One region of the Streptomyces sp. NPDC102279 genome, then DNA from elsewhere that is predicted to be linked to it. Evidence: riboswitches for the same ligand, from Rfam matches in the RefSeq annotation. Region 1 holds a riboswitch; the other holds the start of a gene.
What was found. A riboswitch is a leader RNA that binds a small molecule or an ion and turns the genes downstream of it on or off. The one in region 1 is predicted to bind thiamine pyrophosphate.

Region 2: it holds a riboswitch for thiamine pyrophosphate, as region 1 does, so the genes downstream of both, thiC (phosphomethylpyrimidine synthase ThiC) here and thiO (glycine oxidase ThiO) in region 1, are expected to answer to the same signal.

Annotation. Positions count from the first base shown of each region.
Region 1 is NZ_JBIWLU010000012.1:104,705-112,116, reverse strand. It holds gene thiE (thiamine phosphate synthase) at 120-779, opposite strand; gene ACIRQH_RS29475 (Rv2175c family DNA-binding protein) at 874-1,245, opposite strand; gene ACIRQH_RS29470 (NAD(P)/FAD-dependent oxidoreductase) at 1,323-2,555, opposite strand; gene ACIRQH_RS29465 (hypothetical protein) at 2,588-2,965, opposite strand; TPP riboswitch at 3,018-3,131, shown strand; gene thiO (glycine oxidase ThiO) at 3,129-4,295, shown strand; gene thiS (sulfur carrier protein ThiS) at 4,292-4,492, shown strand; gene ACIRQH_RS29450 (thiazole synthase) at 4,497-5,291, shown strand; gene pknB (Stk1 family PASTA domain-containing Ser/Thr kinase) at 5,598-7,412, shown strand, end outside.
Region 2 is NZ_JBIWLU010000003.1:173,293-180,704, forward strand. It holds gene ACIRQH_RS07565 (VWA domain-containing protein) at 1-1,200, opposite strand, end outside; gene ACIRQH_RS07570 (LysR family transcriptional regulator) at 1,346-2,233, opposite strand; gene ACIRQH_RS07575 (DUF1801 domain-containing protein) at 2,416-2,778, shown strand; gene ACIRQH_RS07580 (VOC family protein) at 2,775-3,170, shown strand; gene thiC (phosphomethylpyrimidine synthase ThiC) at 3,259-5,079, opposite strand; TPP riboswitch at 5,072-5,228, opposite strand; gene ACIRQH_RS07590 (YibE/F family protein) at 5,300-6,925, shown strand; gene ACIRQH_RS07595 (SsgA family sporulation/cell division regulator) at 7,015-7,412, opposite strand, start outside.

The DNA of each region.
Region 1 (7,412 bases):
GGCCCGCGGGCCCGTCCGTCCTCGGCCGCGGAGCCCTCGGGACTCGCTCCCGGCCGCGCTCCGGGCGTTCATCCCGGACGCGGGTCCCGCGGAGCCGGGGGCTCCCTCGCCCGGCGGTCCTACGCCTCGCGCAGCCGCTTCGCGAACTCGGCGGCGGCCGCTCCCGGGGCGTCCGCCTCGGTGATCGCCCGGACGACGACGACGCGGCGGGCGCCCGCTTCGAGCACCTCGTCGAGGCGGCCGAGGTCGATGCCGCCGATCGCGAACCAGGGGCGGTCGGTCACCAGGGCGGCGGTGTGCCGGACCAGGTCGAGACCGGGTGCGTGCCGGCCGGGCTTGGTGGGGGTGGGCCAGCAGGGGCCGGTGCAGAAGTAGTCCACGCCGTCCTGGCCGGCGGCGGCCTCGGCCTCCGGGCCCGCGTGCGTCGAGCGGCCGATCAGCACGTCGTCGCCGAGGATGGCGCGGGCCGCGGGAACCGGCAGGTCGCCCTGGCCCAGGTGCAGCACGTCGGCGCCGACGGCGTGGGCCACGTCGGCCCGGTCGTTGACCGCGAGGAGCTTGCCGTGGCGGGCACACGCGTCCGCGAGGACCCGGAGGTGCTCCAGCTCCTCCGCAGCCTCCATGCCCTTGTCGCGCAGCTGCACGATGTCGACCCCGCTCGCCAGGACCGCGTCGAGGAACTCGGCGAGGTCTCCCTGGCGCCTGCGGGCGTCGGTGCAGAGGTAGACGCGGGCGTCGGCGAGCCGGGCGCGGGCGGAAGTGGCGGCTGCTGCGGGCATGCGTGGGACCCCCCTTGGTCGGTGCGCGGGGAGCCTCGGCGGCCGGGTTCGTCCCGGCCGCCGCGCTCCCCGCGCCGGACTGTCTCGTTTCAGGTCAGACGGCGAGCGCCTGGGCGCGGCGCTTCACCTCCGTGCCGCGATTCTCGCTCAGAGCCTGCGCGGGGGTACCGGGCAGGGTCGCGTCGGGGGTGAAGAGCCATTCGAGGGCCTCTTCGTCGGAGAAGCCGTCGTCCCTCAGGAGCGTCAGGGTGCCGGACAGGCCCTTGACGACCTTCTGCTCGTTCCCGTCGATGAAGGCGGCGGGAATGTGCAGCGCGCGGTTCTCACCACGGCGTACGGCGATCAGCTGGCCGTCCTTGACCAGCTGCCGGACGCGGGTCACCTCGACGCCGAATTGTTCGGCGATGTCGGGGAGGGTGAGCCAGGCGGGGACGAGAGCATCGATCTTTGCGTCAATCTCGGTCACGGGACAAGCCTGCCATCCCGGACCGACAGTCGGAAGCCGAGGGCGTCCGACCTGGGGTGACGGAGGGGGCCCGACCCCTAGAGCGTGGCGGTCTTCAGCGGCCTCGACGGGTCCGCGAGCAGCAGCGGGTCCATGCGGACACCCGCCTCGATGAGCCGGCGGCCCTGCGCTAGATCCCTCGGGCGGCCCACCGCCAGGAGAGCGACCAGGCGTGTCTCGCGGAGCCAGCACACCGACCAGGAGGCTCCCGAGGAGTCGCCGCGCCACACCAGGGTGTCGGCCGGCGTGTGGTGGCCGACGTACTGCACGAAGCGGCCGAACTGCTCGGACCAGAAGTACGGCACCGGGTCGTAGGCGGCGGGCGTCTCGCCGACGATGTTCGCGGCGACCGTGCGGGGCCCCTGCAGCGCGTTGTCCCAGTGGTGGACGAGAAGGCGGTCCTCGTAGCGCCCCGACGGGAAGGAGGCGCAGTCCCCGACGGCGTAGACGTCCGGCAGCGAGGAGCGCAGGTGGTTGTCGGCGAGGATCTCGCGGTCGGCGCCGAGCGCGATGCCGGAGGCGGCGATCCACCCCGTCGCGGGCCGCGCCCCGATGCCGACGACCACGGCGCCCGCGGGCACCCGGGAGCCGTCGTCCAGGACCACGGCCCCGGGCTCGACGCGCTCCACGCGCGTGTGCGTGCGCAGCGTGGCGCCGCTGTCGGCGTACCAGCCGGCCATCGGCGCGGCCACCTCGGCGGGCAGCGCGGCGGCGAGCGGCCGGTCGGCGGCCTCGACGACCGTCACCGCGCAGCCCGCCTCGCGCGCGGCGGTGGCGAACTCGGCGCCGATCCAGCCGGCGCCGACGACCACGATGTCGTGCTGCTGGAGCAGGACGGGCCGCAGCCGGTCGGCGTCGTCCAGCGTGCGCAGCAGGTGCACCCCCGGCACGCCCTCGGCGCCGGGCAGCCGGATCGGTTCGGCTCCGGTGGCGACGACGAGGACGTCGTACGGGACGGGTCCGCCGGCCGTGTCGAGCTCGTGGTCCCCGGCGCGCACGCCGACCGCCTCCAGGCCGAGCCGCAGGTCGATGTCCAGGGCCTCGAAGTCGACGTCGAAGGCGGAGCCCTCGGCCTTGCCGAGCAGGACGGCCTTGGACAGCGGTGGCCGGTCGTACGGCTGATGCGCCTCCGCACCGATCAGCGTGACGGTGCCCGTGAAGCCCTGCTCGCGCAGGGCGACCGCCGTCTGCACCCCGGCCATGCCCGCGCCCACCACGACGACCCGCCGTGCCGTGGACCCCTGCGCCTTCGCCTGCGTCTGCTCGCTCACCTGGTCACCATAGACACCTGACAATTCGTCAGTCAGCGGACGTGCGCGGTGATCTGCTGCACAGGGGCCGTCTCCCGCACCTCGTCGACCACGCTGGTGCCCGAGCCGGCCTGCGACTCCCATGCCCAGGTCTCCTCCAGCCGCACCCGGCCGTCGGACAGTTCGGTCACCAGGGACACGCAGTGCCCGGACGAGGTGGTGCCGTCGGTCTTGAGCTGGACGTAACGGAAGTCGAGGCGGTCGCCCTCGCGCGTCCCGACGAGGTGTCCGCGGACGACGTCGCCGCCCGCGTAGTCGGCCCAGACCGTGCCGTCCGCCTCGCGGTAGGCGAACCGGGTGCGGGTACCGACCTGACCCGGCGCCTGGTCGGTGACCGGGGCGAGGACGAGGCCGTCGAGCGAGCGTGCCATGGGCGGAGGCTCCCTTACCGAGTCCGTGGAGGGCGGGCTAGGGTGGCCACCGTAAAGCACTCGCGGGAGCCCGTACGCAACGGGCTGAGAGGGAGGCTGGAGCGGCCTCCGACCGTACGAACCTGATCCGGGTCATGCCGGCGAAGGGAGGGGCTGGACGCCCATGTCGCCTGCACGTTCGTCCGACGTCCTCGTCATCGGGGGCGGGATCATCGGTCTCGTCACGGCCTGGCGGGCCGCACAGCGCGGGTTCACCACCGCGCTCGTCGACCCCGAGCCGGGTGGCGGGGCCGCGCAGGTCGCGGCCGGGATGCTCGCGGCCGTCACCGAGCTGCACTACGGCGAGGAGACCCTGCTCGGCCTCAACCTCGCCTCCGCGCGCCGCTATCCGGACTTCGTGGCCGAACTCACCGAGGCGAGCGGCCAGGACCTGGGCTATCGCCGGTGCGGCACGCTGGCCGTCGCTCTGGACGCCGACGACCGCGCCCACCTGCGGGAACTGCACGCGCTGCAGAGCCGTTCGGGCCTCGAGTCGGAGTGGCTGACCGGTCGTGAGTGCCGCCGTCTCGAACCGATGCTCGCGCCGGGGGTGCGCGGCGGCCTGCGGGTCGACGGCGATCACCAGATCGACCCGCGACGCCTCGCGGCCGCCCTGGTCACGGCCTGCGAGCGGGCCGGGGTGAGCGTCCACCGGACCTGGGCGGAGCGGCTGACCGTCGTCCGTGACCGGGCCGCCGGAGTGGTCACCTCGGAGGGCACCGCACTCGGCGCGGGCCAGGTGGTGCTGGCCGGGGGCAGTCTCAGCGGGCAGCTGGCCGGTGTCCCCGACGACGTCCTGCCGCCGGTGCGCCCGGTGAAGGGGCAGGTGCTGCGGCTGACCGTGCCGCAGCGGTACGCGCCGTTCCTGAACCGCACCGTGCGGGCCGTGGTGCGCGGCGGCCACCTGTACCTGGTGCCGCGCGAGAACGGCGAACTCGTGGTGGGCGCGACCAGCGAGGAGCTCGGCTGGGACACCACGGTGACGGCGGGCGGCGTGTACGAGCTGCTGCGCGACGCCCACGAACTGGTGCCCGGCATCACCGAGCTGCCGCTCACCGAGACCCGCGCGGGCCTGCGCCCCGGCTCACCCGACAACGCGCCGCTGCTCGGCCCGACCGCGCTGGACGGGCTGCTGCTGGCCACCGGGCACTTCCGCAACGGCGTGCTCCTCACGCCGGTCACCGGTGACGCCATGGCGCACGTCCTGACCACCGGCGAACTCCCCGACGAAGCCCGGCCCTTCAGCCCGCGGCGCTTCGGCGCCACCGCCCTCACGGAGCAGCCCGCATGAACATCGTCGTCAACGGAGAGCGGCAGCGGATCGCCGCCGGGACCGCTCTCGACACACTCGTCGCCGCCCTCACCCCGGCACCGTCGGGGGTGGCCGCCGCCCTGAACGAGACCGTCGTCCCGCGCGGGCAGTGGTCGTCCACCTCGCTGGCCGAGGGCGACCGCGTCGAGGTCCTCACCGCCGTTCAAGGAGGCTGACCCAATGGCCGACGACCCCTTCGTCCTCGGGGGGACCACCTACGCCTCCCGGCTGATCATGGGCACGGGCGGGGCGCCCAGCCTCGACGTCCTGGAGCGCTCCCTCGTGGCGTCCGGCACGGAGCTGACGACGGTCGCGATGCGGCGGGTGAACGCGTCCGTGCACGGCTCGGTCCTGTCGGTGCTCGACCGCCTCGGCATCCGGGTCCTGCCGAACACGGCCGGCTGCTACACCGCGGGCGAGGCCGTTCTGACGGCCCGTCTCGCGCGCGAGGCGCTCGGCACCGACCTGGTCAAGCTGGAGGTCATCGCCGACGAGCGCACCCTGCTGCCCGATCCGGTGGAGCTGCTGGACGCGGCGGAGACATTGGTCGACGACGGCTTCACGGTGCTGCCGTACACGAACGACGACCCGGTCCTCGCGCGCAAGCTGGAGGACGTCGGCTGCGCCGCGGTCATGCCGCTCGGCTCGCCCATCGGGTCCGGGCTCGGCATCCGCAACCCGCACAACTTCCAGCTCATCGTCGAGCGCGCGGGCGTGCCGGTGATCCTGGACGCCGGGGCCGGTACGGCGTCGGACGCGGCGCTCGCGATGGAGCTGGGCTGCGCGGGGGTGATGCTCGCCTCGGCGGTGACCCGCGCGCAGGAGCCGGTGCTGATGGCGGAGGCCATGCGGCACGCGGTGGAGGGCGGCCGCCTGGCACGGCGAGCGGGCCGCATCCCGCGCCGGCACTTCGCCTCGGCGTCCTCCCCCACCGACGGCATGGCGGCCCTGGACCCGGAGCGCCCGGCCTTCTGACCGCCCCGGAGGCGCCCGCGCATCCCCCCTCGGGGCGGGTGGTGCCCGCCCCGAACCGTGTGATGTCCGCCTCGCCACGCGGACCCGCAGCCGTGCAGGACCGCACGTTCCCGGGTGGCCGGCGGCCCCCCGGCGAGGCGGCGGCCGACGTGCCACGGCCCCGCGGGAGGGGGCCCGAGCTGGCCGGACGCCAGTGCGAGTGCATGGTCCCGGTGCGCGCGGTGCGCGTCACAGGTCGGTCGCAGTCATGCCCCGGTATCGGCCGAACGGGGCGGTCCGACAGTGGTGGCTCGTAGACTCACCTGCGTGGATACGACCCTTCAGGACCCGCTTGTCGGACACGTGCTCGACGGCCGCTACCGCGTCGACGCGCGCATCGCGGTCGGCGGGATGGCCACGGTCTACCGGGCCCTGGACATCCGCCTCGACCGCGTGGTCGCGCTCAAGGTGATGCACCCGGCGCTGGCCGCGGACGGTTCGTTCGTCGACCGTTTCATCCGCGAGGCCAAGTCGGTGGCCCGGCTGGCGCACCCCAACGTGGTGCAGGTCTTCGACCAGGGGACGGACGGGTCGTACGTCTACCTGGCCATGGAGTACATCGCCGGCTGCACCCTGCGCGACGTGCTGCGCGACCGCGGCGCGCTCCAGCCGCGGGCCGCCCTCGACATCCTGGAACCGGTGCTGGCCGCGCTCGGCGCCGCGCACCGCGCCGGGTTCGTGCACCGCGACATGAAGCCGGAGAACGTCCTGATAGGGGATGACGGCCGGGTCAAGGTCGCGGACTTCGGTCTCGTACGCGGGGTGGACACGGTGACGAGCACGACGGGCGCCGTCCTCGGCACCGTCTCGTACCTGGCACCGGAGCAGATCGAGCACGGCACCGCCGACCCCCGCGTCGACGTGTACGCCTGCGGGGTCGTCCTCCACGAGATGCTCACCGGCGCCAAGCCGCACTCCGGGGACTCCCCCGCCCAGGTCTTCTACCAGCACCTCCACGCGGACGTGCCGCCGCCGTCGGCCCGGGTGCCGGGGATGGCCTACGAGCTGGACGAGCTGGTCACCACGTCCACCGCCCGCAATCCGCAGGTGCGCCCCGCCGACGCGGTGGCGCTGCTGGGGCGGGTCCTGGAGGCCCGCGCCGCCCTCACCGCCGACCAGCTCGACGCCGTTCCGCCGGGCGCGCTCGCCGTGGGCCACGACAACGCCCACGACCGTACGAGTGTGATCCCGCGTTCGCTGTCCATGCAGCGCCCGCTGCCGGTGAACGACGACGACGGCGACGGCGTCAATCGGACCAGCCGGTTCGAGAGCACCGGCTACCTCCAGGCCCCGCCCGCCGCGCCGTCGCGGCCTGTGGGCAGGCGTCCTCGACGGGGCATGCTGTTCGTCGTCGCCGCCCTCGTGCTGGTGCTCGGCCTGGGCGCCGGTGTCTGGTACATCAACTCGGGCCAGTTCACCAAGGTCCCGCCGGTCCTGACGCAGACCGAACAGCAGGCGAAGGGCCGTCTCCGGGATGCCGGGCTGGACGTCAAGCAGGTCGAGCACGCCTACAGCGACACCGTGAAGCGGGGCCGGGTCATCAGCACCGACCCGGGGGCCGGCGAGCGGATCCGGGACAACGACTCCGTGACGCTGACCGTGTCGGACGGCCCGAGGACGGTGAAGGTGCCCGACCTGACGGGCGTCGCGCTCGGCAGGGCGAAGGCCCGGCTGAAGGACGCCGGGCTCGCCGCGGGCATGGTCACCAAGGACTTCAGCGAGGACGTCGACCGGGGCTCCGTGATCAGCACGGACCCGGACACGGGCACCTCCCGGCACGCCGGTTCGGCGATCGCGCTCGTGGTCAGCAAGGGCAGCCCGGTGGAGGTGCCGGAGGTCACCGGCTCGTCCGTCGAGGACGCCACGGCGGAGCTGGAGGACGCCGGCCTGAAGGTGAGGATCGCCACGAAGCAGGTCAACTCCGAGTTCGACAAGGGCCAGGTCGCCGAGCAGTCGCCGAGCCCGGGCGGCGAGGCCGCCACGGGCGACACCGTGACGCTGACGGTGTCCAAGGGTCCCGAGATGATCGAGGTCCCCGACGTCGTGGGCGACAGCGTGGACGACGCGACGCAGAAGCTGGAG
Region 2 (7,412 bases), on a different contig from region 1:
GATCACCTTCTGCTCCTCGTTCTGGATCCCCACCGCTCGCATGTCCACCTGGCCCGGCAGCAGGCCCTTACGCGGCTTCTTCCGCCGGAACAGCGTCAGTTCACCGACCCGGACATGACGCTCCAACCACTGCGGAAGCTCCCCCAGCGCGAGGTCCGGCAGCCGGGCCGGGTTCGAGGCGAACGTCCATGCCTGCATCTCACCGTCGTCGTCGAGCTGCGCGGCCACCGCGGCCATCCGCTCCACGACGTCCGCCACTACACCCTTCGAATACAGGAAGGACATGGACCCGGAGGCATCCAGAACCAGGATGACGCGCGCCGTCACTCCCTCCGCTCCATGCTTGCGCAGGCTGACCGCCACCTGTTCCTTACGCAGGGAAAGCCGCTTGCGCATGTCCACCGGCAACCGCTCCTCGCCCTTGACCAGACGCGGAGCGGAGGCGGCGGCCGGGGCAGGGGCCACCGGCGACCGGGGCGGTACGGGAGGGGCGGACGGCGGCGGAGCGCTCGCATACGGCGAGGCGGCGGGCGCAGCGGGGGCGGCCGGTGCTGTCGGTGCTGTCGGTGCGGGCCACGTCGCGGCGGCCGGCGGAGGTGCCGGGGCAGCGGGTGCGGACGGGAACACGGAGGTGGGCGCGGGCGCCGCCGCCCCCGCGGCATCCGATTCCTCGTCCACACTGATCCCGAAATCGGAGGCCAGGCCCGCGAGTCCGGACGCGTACCCCTGTCCCACCGCGCGGAACTTCCACTGACCGGCCCGCCGGTACAGCTCGCCACCGATGAACGCCGTCTCCGTCGTGGCCTCCATCTCGAACAGCGCCAGCTCCCGGCCCGTCCCGGCGTCGAGCAACCGCAGCCGCAGACCGGACAACTGGCCGAAGGTGCCCCCATCCGCCGACGCGCCGAGCACGACCCGCTCGATCTCCGGCGCCAAGGCCGCCAGATCCACTCCGAGAGTGTCCGTCGTCGCGCCGCCGTCCCGTCGCTTCCCCAGATGACGCACGGCACCCGAGGCGTGCTGAGGCTGGTTGTAGAAAACGAAGTCACCGTCGTCCCTCACCCGCCCGTCGGCACGGAGCAGCAGCGCCGAGGCATCGGCGTCCGGCGCGCCGGAAGCCCCGGACCACCCGAGCTCGACCTGCACCGCCTCGACGGCGACAGGAAGGTTGCCGCCCTTGCTCATCGATGTCGCTGTCATACGCCCAGTCTGCCCAGAGAAGCGGGCATCGGGCCCGCCCGATACACAACCGGGCGCACGCGCCTCCATCCGCCGGCCCTTCTCCCCGCCCGGGGCAGCGGCGCCGGCTCCCGGGCTCGGCCCCTCGGTATCGGCTCGGCTCAGCTCAGAGTGACGTGGTCGCGTCCGTCGCCGCCCGTACGAACGCGCGCAGCCGCTCGGTGGCGTTGGCCTCCCTCCAGATCAGCCCCCTCTCGATCGGCGGCGCGTCGAGCAGGGGCACGTAGGTGACATCGGGCCGCGGGTAGTACTGCCGGGAGTGCTCCCCGACCGGCAGAACGCCCCGGCCCATCGCGACGAGGGTCAGCATCTCCGAGAACGACTCGCCGACCGGCCCCTTCGGAACGGGTCTGCCCGACGGAGTCCGGTCCGGCGTACGGTCCCGCTTGAACCCCGCCGAGGTCACGTGCGGGTACTGGACCACGGGATACTCAGCGAGCACTTCGACGGACACGCCCTCCTCGCCGGCGAGCGGATGACCGGCCGCCACGGCGAGCACCCGTCCCTCCCGCAGCAGCGCGGGACCGCACGCCATCCCGTCGAAGGGGTACGACGCGAGCAGGAGGTCGATCGAACCGTCCACCAGGCTTGCGCGTGAGGTGGCCAGCTGGACCTCCCGCACATCGACCCGACAGTCCGGGTGCCGCTCCCCGAACAGGGCGACCGCTCTGAGCAGTGCGGGTGCCGTCCACTCACCGAGGAAGGCCACCCGCAACTCCCCTGTGACCCCACGGCTGGCGTCCCTTGCCCGTCGCAGCGCCTCGTCCATCGCGGCGACCAAGGGCACCAGGTCGTCGGCCAGGCGGCGTCCGATCGGGGTGAGCCGGACCGAGCGGCTGTTACGTTCGAACAGCGCGCCGCCCACCTGACGCTCGATTTTCTTGATCACCTGGCTGACACGTCCGGTCGTGATCAGCAAGCGCTCGGCGGTGCGGCCGAAGTGCAGCTCCTCGGCCAGCGCCAGGAAGGTCTCGATCTCCAGCCGCTCCAGCACGATTCCTCCGGCGTTAAATCTGGCTCAACGGTCGTGCGCCGATCCTGCCTTGATGGCAGTCGCCGTACGGCGGATCGTAGAAGGCGTCGCCACGGCCTTTCGGGACACCCCGGCCAGGTCCTCGTCTCCTCACCTTTCATCCGAGCCCCCTCCTGGGGCCCTATCTCCTGAACGGGAACCACATGACTGCCTCGGAGATCACCTCCTACATGGACAACCTCGACGGTCCGCTGCGCGAGATCGCCGAGAAGGTCCGCCCCGTCATCGACTGCGCCCTCCCCGAAGCATCCGGTGCCCTGTGGCACGGACACCCCACCTGGAGCCTCGGCGACAGACCCGGCCGGACCCCGGTCTGCCTGCTCAAGGGCTATACGACCTACATCACCTTCGGTCTCTGGCGCGGTCAGGACGTGGCCGACCCCTCGGGCCGGCTGGTGGCCGGGTCCCGCCGGATGGCCTCCGTGAAGCTCAGCCGTGTCGACGAGGTCGACCCGGCACTGTTCACCGAGTGGCTCCGCCTCGCCGTGGCGCTGGAGACGTCATGAGCCCCGTGCGTGTGACGGCCTTCGACCACCTGGTCCTCACCGTCGAGGACGTCGAACGGTCCCTGGACTTCTACATCGGTCTCCTCGGCCTGGAACCGGTCCGCGTCGCCGAGTGGCGCGTCGGTCAGGCCCCGTTCCCGTCGGTGCGGGTCACCGAGGAGACCATCATCGACCTGGTCGCCGGCGCCCGAGGGGAGTCGAACGTCGACCACATCTGTCTCACGGTGGAACCGCTGGACTGGGACGAGGTGGTCGCATCCGACACCTTCACCGTCCTCGACGGACCCGTCCCGCGCTTCGGCGCTCGGGGTACGGCAACCTCGCTCTACGTCCGCGACCCGGACGGCAACACCGTGGAACTGCGCTGGTATCCGCAGGACACCACGGCATGACCCGCCGGCGCCCGACCGCCTGCCGATCGACAGCCCGCCGGTCGCGGCCCGGGGGTTCGGTGTCCAGGACCGCGACCGGCGGAACAGGTCAGTCGGCCAACGGCAGATAGACGCGGTTGCCCGCCTCCGCGAACTCCCGGGACTTCTGGAGCATGCCCTCGGAGATCTCGGCCTCCGAGGCACCCGCAGACTTGTCGCCGCCGAACCGTTCGTTGATGCTCTGGCTGATCTTCATCGAGCAGAACTTCGGTCCGCACATCGAGCAGAAGTGGGCCGTCTTGGCGGGCTCGGCCGGCAGTGTCTCGTCGTGGAACTCCCGTGCCGTGTCCGGGTCGAGAGCCAGATTGAACTGGTCCTCCCACCGGAACTCGAAGCGGGCATCGGACAGCGCGTCGTCCCAGTCCTGCGCACGGGGGTGGCCCTTGGCGAGATCGGCCGCATGAGCGGCGATCTTGTAGGTGATGACGCCGGTCTTGACGTCGTCACGGTTGGGCAGCCCCAGGTGCTCCTTGGGCGTCACGTAGCAGAGCATGGCCGTGCCCCACCAGGCGATCATGGCGGCACCGATGCCGGAGGTGATGTGGTCGTACGCGGGCGCGACGTCGGTGGTCAGCGGGCCGAGCGTATAGAACGGAGCTTCATCACAGATCTCCTGCTGAAGGTCGATGTTCTCCTTGATCTTGTGCATCGGGACATGGCCCGGGCCTTCGATCATCGTCTGTACATGAAAACGCTTCGCGATCGTGTTGAGTTCCCCGAGCGTCCTCAACTCCGCGAACTGCGCAGCGTCGTTGGCGTCCGCGATGGAGCCGGGCCGTAGACCGTCGCCGAGCGAGTAGGTGACGTCGTACGCGGCGAGGATCTCGCAGAGCTCCTCGAAGTTCTCGTACAGGAAGGACTCCTGGTGGTGCGCGAGGCACCAGGCCGCCATGATCGAGCCGCCGCGCGAGACGATGCCGGTCTTGCGGTTCGCGGTGAGCGGCACGTACGCCAGGCGGACGCCTGCGTGGACCGTCATGTAGTCCACGCCCTGCTCGGCCTGCTCGATGACCGTGTCCTTGTAGATCTCCCAGGTGAGTTCCTCGGCACGGCCGTCGACCTTCTCCAACGCCTGGTACAGCGGCACGGTTCCGATGGGGACGGGGGAGTTGCGCAGCACCCACTCACGGGTGGTGTGAATGTTCCGCCCGGTAGACAGGTCCATGACAGTATCGGCGCCCCAGTGGGTCGCCCAGGTCATCTTCTCGACCTCCTCCTCGATGGAGGAAGTGACGGCGGAGTTGCCGATGTTGGCGTTCACCTTCACCAGGAACCGCTTGCCGATGATCATCGGCTCGATCTCGGGATGGTTGACGTTCACGGGCATTACCGCCCGGCCGGCGGCGATCTCCTCACGCACGACCTCGGGCTCGACGTTCTCGCGGACGGCGACGAACTCCATCTCGGGGGTGATCTCGCCGCGGCGGGCGTACGCGAGTTGCGTGACCGCCTGCCCGGAACGTCCCCGTCGGGGCTGACGCGGCCGGCCCGGGAAGACCGCGTCGAGATTGCGCAGACCGCCGCGCGGTGATGTGTGCTTGATCCCGTCGTCCTCCGGACGGACGGGACGACCCGCGTACTCCTCGGTGTCACCGCGAGCGATGATCCAGTTCTCCCGCAGCGGCGCCAGCCCCCGGCGCACATCCGTATCGATGCTCGGATCGGTGTACGGGCCGGAGGTGTCGTACAGCGTCACGGACTGCCCATTGGTCAGGTGCACCTGACGGACCGGCACGCGCAGATCGGGGCGCGTACCCCCGACGTACGCCTTGTGCCAGCCGATGGACTTCTCGGCCTCATCGTTCGGAGACGGCGAAGAAGTGCCGTCCGTCTGGCTGGAGGCAGGCGTGCGTACGTCCTTGTTGGTCATGAGACCTACTCCCTACGCCGGCATTACCCGGTAACAGGTTCGGCGGTCGACGCAGCGGCTTCCGTTCGCCGATGTTTCATGTGAAACATCGCGAAGACGGAGGTCAGCGCCCTCTCAGCCCGGTGCTCCGAGCTCCCGCGTGTGCAAAGGTGACTCCACGCTAGCGTCATATCTGGCGCGGTGAACAGGGGGCCCTTGCCGTTCTTGGGATGATCGGTCGGTGACCACGACCCAGCAGCCCTCGTTCCCACCGCCCGAGCCACCGCGCCGTCCGGGCTCGGACGACGGCCGCGGACGTGGTCCCGGCAACGGTCGTGGGCACGGACCTGGGCCGGCCGATGGCCAGGGATACGGGCACCGTTCCGGACCCGGAAACGGTCCCGGTCCGAGACCGGGCAGCGGAGACGCCGGCCCCGGTCACGGTGACCTCCAAGGGCAGGGTCCCGGTGACGGCCACGGCCGAGGGTCAGTTGGTGAACCGGGTCCGGGTGACGGTCACGGACCGGGCGGCGGGCACGTACCAGGCCCCGGCGGTGGACACGGGCACTCGCACAGCCACAACCACGGCCCTGCGGCGCCTGTGTCGAAGCATCTGCGCAAGGTCATCGCCGCGGTGCTGATCCCCTTCGCGGCCGCGGTCGCCGTGGGTCTCGTGGTGCTGTGGCCCGGTGGCGCACCGGCTCACGAACGCACCGGTGTCGGCTTCGACCGGCAGACCCAGAACGCGACGGTCACGAAGATCGTCCAGGTGGACTGCAAGTCCGTCAACGCCTCGGGGGAGACGCCGACCGGCGACACCTCCACGGCCGAGGGCTCCTCCGCACAGCAGCAGGCGACGGGTGAGTGCAAGCGGGCGACCATCCGCATCGACACCGGCAAGGACAAGGGCCGTACGTTCACGGAGATCGTCCAGCCGGACCAGTCACGGCAGTTGCACCAGGGCGAGAAAGTCATCGTCGCGTACGAGCCCTCGGCCCCCAAGGACCTGCAGTACTCGGTGACGGACGCGAACCGGAAGCTGCCCCTGACCCTGCTGGCGGGCCTGTTCGCCGTGGTCGTCGTGGTGGTGGGCCGGATGCGCGGCGTCATGGCGCTGATCGCCCTGGCCATCAGCTTCATGATCCTGAACTTCTTCATCCTGCCCGCGATCCTGCAGGGGTCGAACCCTCTGATCGTGGCGGTCGTCGGGTCCAGCGCGATCATGCTGATCGCGCTCTACATGTGCCACGGACTATCGGCCCGAACATCCGTGGCGGTGGTCGGCACCCTGCTGTCCCTGTTGCTGATCGGCATCCTGGGCTCGGTCTTCATCGACTGGGCCGTCCTGACCGGCAACACGGACGACAACACCGGCCTGATCCACGGCCTGTACCCGTCGATCGACATGAGCGGTCTGCTGCTGGCCGGAGTCATCATCGGCTCGCTCGGTGTGCTCGACGACGTGACGGTGACACAGACGTCGGCGATCTGGGAACTGCACGAGGCGAATCCCACGATGGGCTGGCGCGGCCTGTATCGGGCGGGCATCCGGATCGGCCGCGACCACATCGCGTCCGTGGTCAACACGCTCGTCCTGGCATACGCGGGCGCCGCGTTGCCGCTGCTGCTGCTCTTCTCGATCGCGCAGAGCAGCGTGGGCACCGTCGCCAACAGCGAGTTGGTCGCCGAGGAGATCGTGCGCACGCTGGTCGGATCGATCGGCCTGGTCGCCGCGGTGCCGGTGACGACCGCGCTGGCCGCTCTGGTGGTCGCCGCCGACCGTGAGGCAGGCCCGGCCGTCTCGGTGGAACCCGCGGGCGCCAGGATGCCGGCGAGGAGCGGGAAGGGCCGCCGCCGCAAGCACTGAACCGCCGTTGACGGACGCGTGTACCTGGCCCTCAGGTGGCAGGCGCCCCCTGCTGAGGAAGCGTTACTCCGCCCGGGGGTGACGAGGTTTCAGCCTGCGCTCTGCTCCTCGGCCAGGATGCGGTCGAGCGCGTCGTCCAGGTAGGTGTCGAACCCGTCGAGCGACCGCTCCTGACCGAGCGGCACAAGCTTGTCCGTACGGTCGAGGAAAGCGACGAGCGGCGCCGTCCCCGACCGGAACAGGGCGTGGTCGGAACCGACCTGAAGCCTGATCAGTACTTCGCCGAACGCCTCCGGGTCGGCCGGCGCGATGTGCACATCGCCGTCACCGCATGCCCGGCCCACCCCGTCAATGAGCAGCTCCCGCCCGAACGCCCAGGTCACCGGCGCGTCACCGGGCAGATGGAAGGTCAACCGCACGGCGTACGGATCGCGGGTCTCATAGCGCAGTTCCACCGGAATGCGGAAGGACAGCTCCTCGGACACGA